2 regions of the Celerinatantimonas sediminis genome follow, and region 2 is predicted to be linked to the other one. Evidence: riboswitches for the same ligand, from Rfam matches in the RefSeq annotation. Region 2 holds a riboswitch; the other holds the start of a gene.
What was found. A riboswitch is a leader RNA that binds a small molecule or an ion and turns the genes downstream of it on or off. The one in region 2 is predicted to bind thiamine pyrophosphate.
Positions count from the first base shown of each region.

Region 1: another riboswitch for thiamine pyrophosphate. It lies ahead of ABTQ23_RS04190 (DMT family transporter); the one in region 2 lies ahead of thiC (phosphomethylpyrimidine synthase ThiC).

Region 1 is NZ_JBEQCS010000002.1:347,945-351,330, reverse strand. Features, by position in the region: gene ABTQ23_RS04200 (sugar-binding transcriptional regulator) at 1-128, shown strand, start outside; gene ABTQ23_RS04195 (hypothetical protein) at 224-685, opposite strand; TPP riboswitch at 1,071-1,160, shown strand; gene ABTQ23_RS04190 (DMT family transporter) at 1,229-2,266, shown strand; yybP-ykoY riboswitch at 2,488-2,656, shown strand; gene ABTQ23_RS04185 (manganese efflux pump MntP) at 2,662-3,252, shown strand.
Region 2 is NZ_JBEQCS010000017.1:15,579-18,964, reverse strand. Features, by position in the region: gene thiC (phosphomethylpyrimidine synthase ThiC) at 1-1,778, opposite strand, end outside; TPP riboswitch at 1,862-1,975, opposite strand; gene ABTQ23_RS16590 (ABC transporter substrate-binding protein) at 2,271-3,287, shown strand; gene ABTQ23_RS16585 (GTP-binding protein) at 3,290-3,386, shown strand, end outside.

The sequences.
Region 1 (3,386 bases), on a different contig from region 2:
GTCCGCGAGTGGTTGCCTTGGCCGGAGGTAAGGATAAAGCGCAGGCAATAAAAGGGGCGCTGCAAGGAAAATATATCGACGTGTTGATTGTTGATTACACAACCGCCAAAACTATCCTCGCCAAATAGTGTGTCGTTTGGATGTGCTTAAGCTTTCTTCAGGTGATGAAGAATGTAAGCCGTTAGCTCAGTGTAACGAGCATTATTTAGCGATGACTAAGCACTTATTGAGCCTGAATAATTCGGTAACGATTTTCGATTGCTCGGGGGCAAGAAAAATCTCGAGTCATTCCTAAAACAGCTTTATCTGCGTTGGTCAATTTAGCCATGACTCCTGCTGGAATAAGGCGAATCATGGCATCAAGATCATGAAAAAGCATTGGAATGCAGGTCCAATCTTGTTTAATTTCGCCCCCGCAGCGTACTATCTGATTGGTTTTCAAATCATGCAGTACGATGTAATAGGGCATTCCGGTGGTGACAATCGTAAAAGGCACATTTTTGTACCAGCGAATTAGCTTTTCACAGTGAGGTAGACAGTAGGTTGTATGCCAACTGTCAATATCACGGAAAATTGTCTGAATTCCAAGTGCCGAATCTTTAAATCGCAGTGGTTCTGTTTTATCCAGACGGCGATAGCGTTTAATAAAGTCGCGCACAGCATAAGCATCGAGGTTATTAGTCATAAATATTAAAAAATCAAATAGTTAATTAAGATTAAAATGGTTTTTTAATGAGCTATCGCTCCTGATTTTGATTAAATTTAACCCGAAAATAGTGAGCGTGGTCAAGTAAAAAATGCACAATTAAGCTTATTTTTTGTGCGTGAAAATGTGTTGTTTTTGAAATTTTTTATAGTTCAATTAGTTATCAAAATTAATATTTAATTGCTCAATTAAATATTAATTAATCCTCTCTTTCCCACTCCTATTTAGTTGGTCATGTGAATCAAAGCCATTTCATGCTGTCGCTGATTGGATGCAAAAAATAATTAACTCTTTGTTTATAATTGATATTTTTATAATTCCACTATTTTTTAGTGGCAGTGATTGAGTACATCGTATTAGAATAACAATCGACTCGGGGTGCCGTAAGGCTGAGAGAATACCCGCATCACCTGATATGGATCATGCCATCGTAGGGAAGTCAGTTTGTTTGTGTGGTCAATCGCCACAAATGTCTGTGTGACAGATGACTTCTTTGCATACTTTGTATTTAAAGGAAGAGATATGCCACACACATCATCTGCCCATCGTATTATTCATCACTCTTTACCTCATCCGTATATTATGTTGCTGATTGCGCCTGTTATCTGGTCAAGTAGTAATATTATCGGGAAATTATCGGTTGGATTACTCAGTCCTTACCAGCTGACATTTTATCGCTGGCTTGTGGCGGTTGTTGTCCTCAGTGCTATGTTCTATCGCCAGATTAGCCATGATTGGGCAAAGCTTATGGCACATAAATGGTGGTTATTAACTTGGGGGGCGAGTGCTTTTTGTGTGTTTAATCTATTGCTTTATGGTGCCTATGCGCTGCATGCCAAAGCGGTTAACGTTGCAATTATTCACTCACTGATCCCAACCTTAACGATTATTTTTAGCTTTTTGTACACGCGTAAATTTGGCCATTATTTGCAGTGGGTCGGCATTGGTTGTTCTTTGTTCGGAGTTTTATGGCTGCTAACATCAGGGCACTTATCACAGCTTTTAAATTGGCATCCATCATTAGCGGATGGGCTCGTTCTAGCCTCTGCCATTATCTATGCGCTTTATTCTTTTGCCTTGCGATGGGCTCCTGATGTGCACTGGAGCTCACAGATGTGGGCAATGAGTTTGGCTGCTTGTTTCGTTGCGGCCCTCGCTTGGGTGGTGCATAGCTTTCATGATTCTCACTGGCGCTTAATTGAGAGCGCTCATCCGAATAGCTCACAACTACTGCAGGCTATCGTATTGATTCTTTATGTTGGTTTGTTTATCGCGATTATTTCCAAAATGTTTTATCAGCAAGGAGCGATAGCCATTGGTGGCGTTCGAGCCTCGGTGGTGATGAATCTATTGCCTTTATTTAGCACGTTGATGGCTTTGTGTGTCTTTTCTGATGAACGAGCTGTATTTGGTTCGGTTCATATCGTGGCACTAATATGTGTGGTGATTGGGATTAGTTTGTGTGAATACGGCGCATATTGTCACCGCCGATATCATCAAAGTAAGTCATTTCTTAAAGCTGAATTTATTGAATATGAGCATCTAAAGTCAAAAAAATAGCTGAAAGCCCGATTTTTTTAAAAAATAACTGCGCGACCCGCGGCCACCTTGATTTGAAAGTTAACCGTGGTTAAGTTTTCTTAACTTATTGGTTTAGCGAAAAGAAATCGATTTTGATCACTTGTTTATAAATGATAATAATACTCATTATCATATAAATACATGATAAGTAACGCTTTTTTTGATTTGTAACATTGATGAATTCTCATCTCAATGGTATATTTCGCGGCGTTGGGGAGTAGCCTGCTTTCATTTTTGAAAGAGTCCGTATCAACATAATTGGCCACATGCCATGGTACGGATGCCTCTCGGTTGGCGAGACCATCGAAATATCCACGTTTTTTGTTCGGGTGCGTGGAGGTTTCGTGGTTGTTGTACCCGAGAGAGAGAATATTATGAATCCAGTTGCTTTTACTGTCCTTGCCCTCGCTATGTCTACAGATGCTTTTGCCGCTGCTATCGGTAAAGGTGCCGCTATCAAAAAGCCACGTTTTGTTGATGCCCTGAAAATGGGGATCTTATTTGGCATTATCGAAGCCATTTCTCCGATTATTGGTTGGTTTGCCGGTCACTTTGCTGCCGGGTACATCGATGCTTGGGACCATTGGATCGCTTTTTTCCTATTGGCCTTTTTGGGGATCAATATGATCCGCAATGGCTGGTCTACTGATGAAGAAGTTCCAAGTGATGACGTGGTTGAAAAAGTAGTTAAACCATCTATTGTTGCACTGATATTTACCGCAATTGGTACCAGCATTGACTCAGCGGCTGTCGGCGTTAGTTTGGCCTTCGTTAAGATGAATATCTGTGTGGCCGCATTGATGATTGGCCTATCGACAACGGTTATGGTGACATTAGGTGTGATGGTCGGTCGTATGGTTGGTAAGTTCTTTGGCAATCGAGCTGAGATTATTGGCGGTGTTACGTTAGTGGCGGTTGGTGTTTGGATTTTGCTTGAAAATACTCACATGTTAACGGCTATCTAATCGTTAAATCGCAGCCTTAGCCTTTTATCAAAATTAAACGCAGCAGTGCGATGCATGAATATTTACGATTTCTCATCGTACTGAATGCTCTGATTCTACTGCTTTTGCCACTTGGAAAGTCAGCATTTTCGCCA
Region 2 (3,386 bases):
GCAAAATGAGTTGAGCGGATCTCTTGAGAGATTTTCATCGAACAAAATTTAGGGCCACACATTGAGCAAAAATGAGCAGTCCGAGCCGATTGCTGGGGCAGTGTTGCATCATGATAATCGCGAGCAGTCTCAGGGTCTAACGCCAGATTAAACTGATCTTCCCAACGAAACTCAAAACGAGCCAAACTCATGGCATTATCACGAATCTGCGCCCCCGGGTGGCCTTTGGCTAAATCAGCGGCGTGAGCGGCAATCTTGTAGGCAATCAGCCCTTGTTTCACATCATCTTTATCCGGCAGCCCTAAATGCTCTTTTGGTGTGACATAACAGAGCATCGCACAGCCATACCAACCAATCATCGCCGCGCCAATTCCAGAGGAAATATGATCGTATCCCGGAGAAATATCGGTTACCAGCGGACCCAGTGTATAAAAAGGGGCTTCATCGCAAAGCTCGAGCTGTTTGTCCATATTCTCTTTGATCAATTGCATCGGAATATGTCCTGGCCCTTCGATGATCACCTGGACATCATGTTGGCTGGCAATTTTAGCCAGCTCGCCAAGGGTTTTAAGCTCGGCAAACTGGGCTTTATCGTTCGCATCAGCTACCGACCCCGGACGCAAACCATCGCCGAGACTAAGGCTGACATCATAGCGCTGGCAGATCTGACAAATCTCAGCAAAGTGACTATAGATGAAGTTTTCCTGATGGTGCGCCAAACACCATTTGGCCATAATTGACCCACCACGAGAGACAATGCCCGTTACTCGTGAGGTTGTCAGTGGAATATGAGCTAAGAGCAAACCCGCGTGGATGGTAAAATAATCAACGCCTTGTTCGGCCTGCTCAATCAGCGTATCGCGAAACATTTTCCAGCTTAGATCTTCGGCAGCCCCATTGACCTTTTCTAGCGCTTGATACACCGGAACCGTTCCAATCGGCACGGCGCTATTGCGAATAATCCACTCGCGAGTTTCATGAATATGCCGGCCAGTGGATAAATCCATCACCGTATCAGCGCCCCAACGTGTCGCCCAAACGAGCTTTTCGACCTCCTCTTCAATAGACGAACTTACCGCCGAATTACCAATATTGGCGTTAACTTTCACCAAAAAATTACGTCCGATGATCATCGGTTCACTTTCTGGATGGTTGATATTAGCGGGAATAATCGCTCGCCCGCGGGCAACTTCTGAGCGGACAAATTCAGCACTAATAACCGATGGAATAGCAGCGCCAAAATCTTCCCCACGATGCTGCGCGCCAAGGACTTTGTCGCGAACTTTATCACGAGCACAGTTTTCGCGAATGGCAATATATTCCATTTCCGGCGTAATGATCCCTGCGCGAGCATAATGCAGTTGGGTGACCACTTGGCCGGATTTAGCGCAAAGGGGAAGAGCTTTGTTGGTAAAGCGAATAGCATCAAAACCTTGGTTCTCATCTCGCTCACGAGTGAAGGTTGAGCTTTGTTGCACAAGCTGCTCACTGTCGGCTCGCTCTTCAATCCACCGCTGCCGGATTTTGGGTAATCCTTTGCGCACATCTACCTTCGCATCTACATCGCCATAGCTTGCCGAAGTATCATAGACGCACACCGCATCATTGGGCCGCGATCCTTTATCGCTTATCGTCGGGCTTAATGCTATCTGGCGCATTGCAACATTGAGATCGTCTCTGGAGCCGCGTACGTAGATTCTTTTGGAATTGACAAAGGTCTGCCCTTGCAAGTTATGGATAAACTGCTCAGCAGATTGGCGTTGTTTTCTTTGATTCATGACATGGCCTCGAATAGTTGAAAAAGAGGCTTGTCGGGGAGTATCGACAGGAGAAATAGCGCTATTAGAAAACTGACAAACACACTATTTTCACACTTGTTCCCTTCGCAGGCATTACCCTGATCAGGTGATACGGATCCGCTAAAAGATCATTATAGTTTTAGCGTCTCAGCCTTATGGCACTCCGACAAGTAGTTCTTGGATGCTGGGTAGTGATGAAATATTCAGCTCAACCCAACCGTTTCTAGTATAAAAACTTTCCATCAAAGCTCAACCTCTATGTCACAACGCATTAGATAAGCATTGTTAAAAACCTGACAAAGCGGGCCTTACCCAACATTATTAAATCGAATTCAAACACCAAAATTAAAACTAAATTTAATTAAAATTCAAAAAGATAAAACCAAAACCTAAGAAATGAGAGCTCTGGTATATAACTTGCCGGAGTCTATTATTTACTCTGAAATCTTTGCGCGTAACGAGGCGATTGTGATGACTGATGCTGCAACTGTGATTCCTGAAACAGAGATGGGTACGCCGATTTTTAAACCTGATGCACTGAACCTAGTGGCATCGGTACCCTGTCCGATCAAAGTGAAATTCAAAATGGTTCTTGAGGCATTTATTGACCAATACAATGCCAGCCATGACACCCCCATTTATTGCCCTTCCATTATGGATGGTATTCCACATGGATTAGAAGAAACCCTGCGTTCGGTCGATGACCCACAATATCTTCCTGACTTGTGGTTAAGCACCAGCATGCGGACCGCGTTAACTCAGCCTTTTCGCAAAAACTTTATCGACTCAGGTGTACTGCAAGGCATCAACTCTGACTTAAGTGAATTTCCCCAACCATTTAAAGATGCCGGAGAAAAGTACAATCTAGGCTTTTTTGCGTTCGGTAATTGGTCACTGTTATGTGATTTAAGCGTTAAAGATGCAGCTCCCTATCCACGGACTTGGGATGACCTTCTTCAAGAGCAATACCACGGACAGATAGCAATTCACGGTTGTCATGGGGAAGTTGGAGCCATGACACTATTGCAGGTTTTACTCGAAAAATACTCGGATGAAGGCATTCGCAAACTCGCTCACAATATCGGTGGGGTTCGCCATTTTTCCAAACTGATTAAAGCGGTTGATTCCAACGACAAAGAGCGTGTTGCCTACAATATTTTACCCAATGCTGCGATTAACCAGCTGCCATCGCGCAAACGTGCGGCCATCGTAGAGCTTGAAGATGGGCCATTGCTCACGCCAATGACGCTCTTTGCCAAAAAAAGCAAACTTGCTGAACTTCAACCTATCATTGAATTTTTAAAAGGCCCTAAAGCTGCCCAAGTTTTTCATGTTGGTGGGTTTATTGAACCGGCCATGATGGATTGGGCGGAACCATTCACATTTCCAAGCTGGGAAAGTTTGCTAAATAACGATCACGCCAAAATGACAGAGCATCTCAATAACACATTTATTGACGCCCTTGCACCTGGATTAATGACGGTATAACTATGAAATTAATCACTGTTTCTGGACCTCCATCATCGGGGAAAACCTCAGTTCTGACGCATGTTATCGAACAGATGAGACAGACTGAAAAAGTGGGGG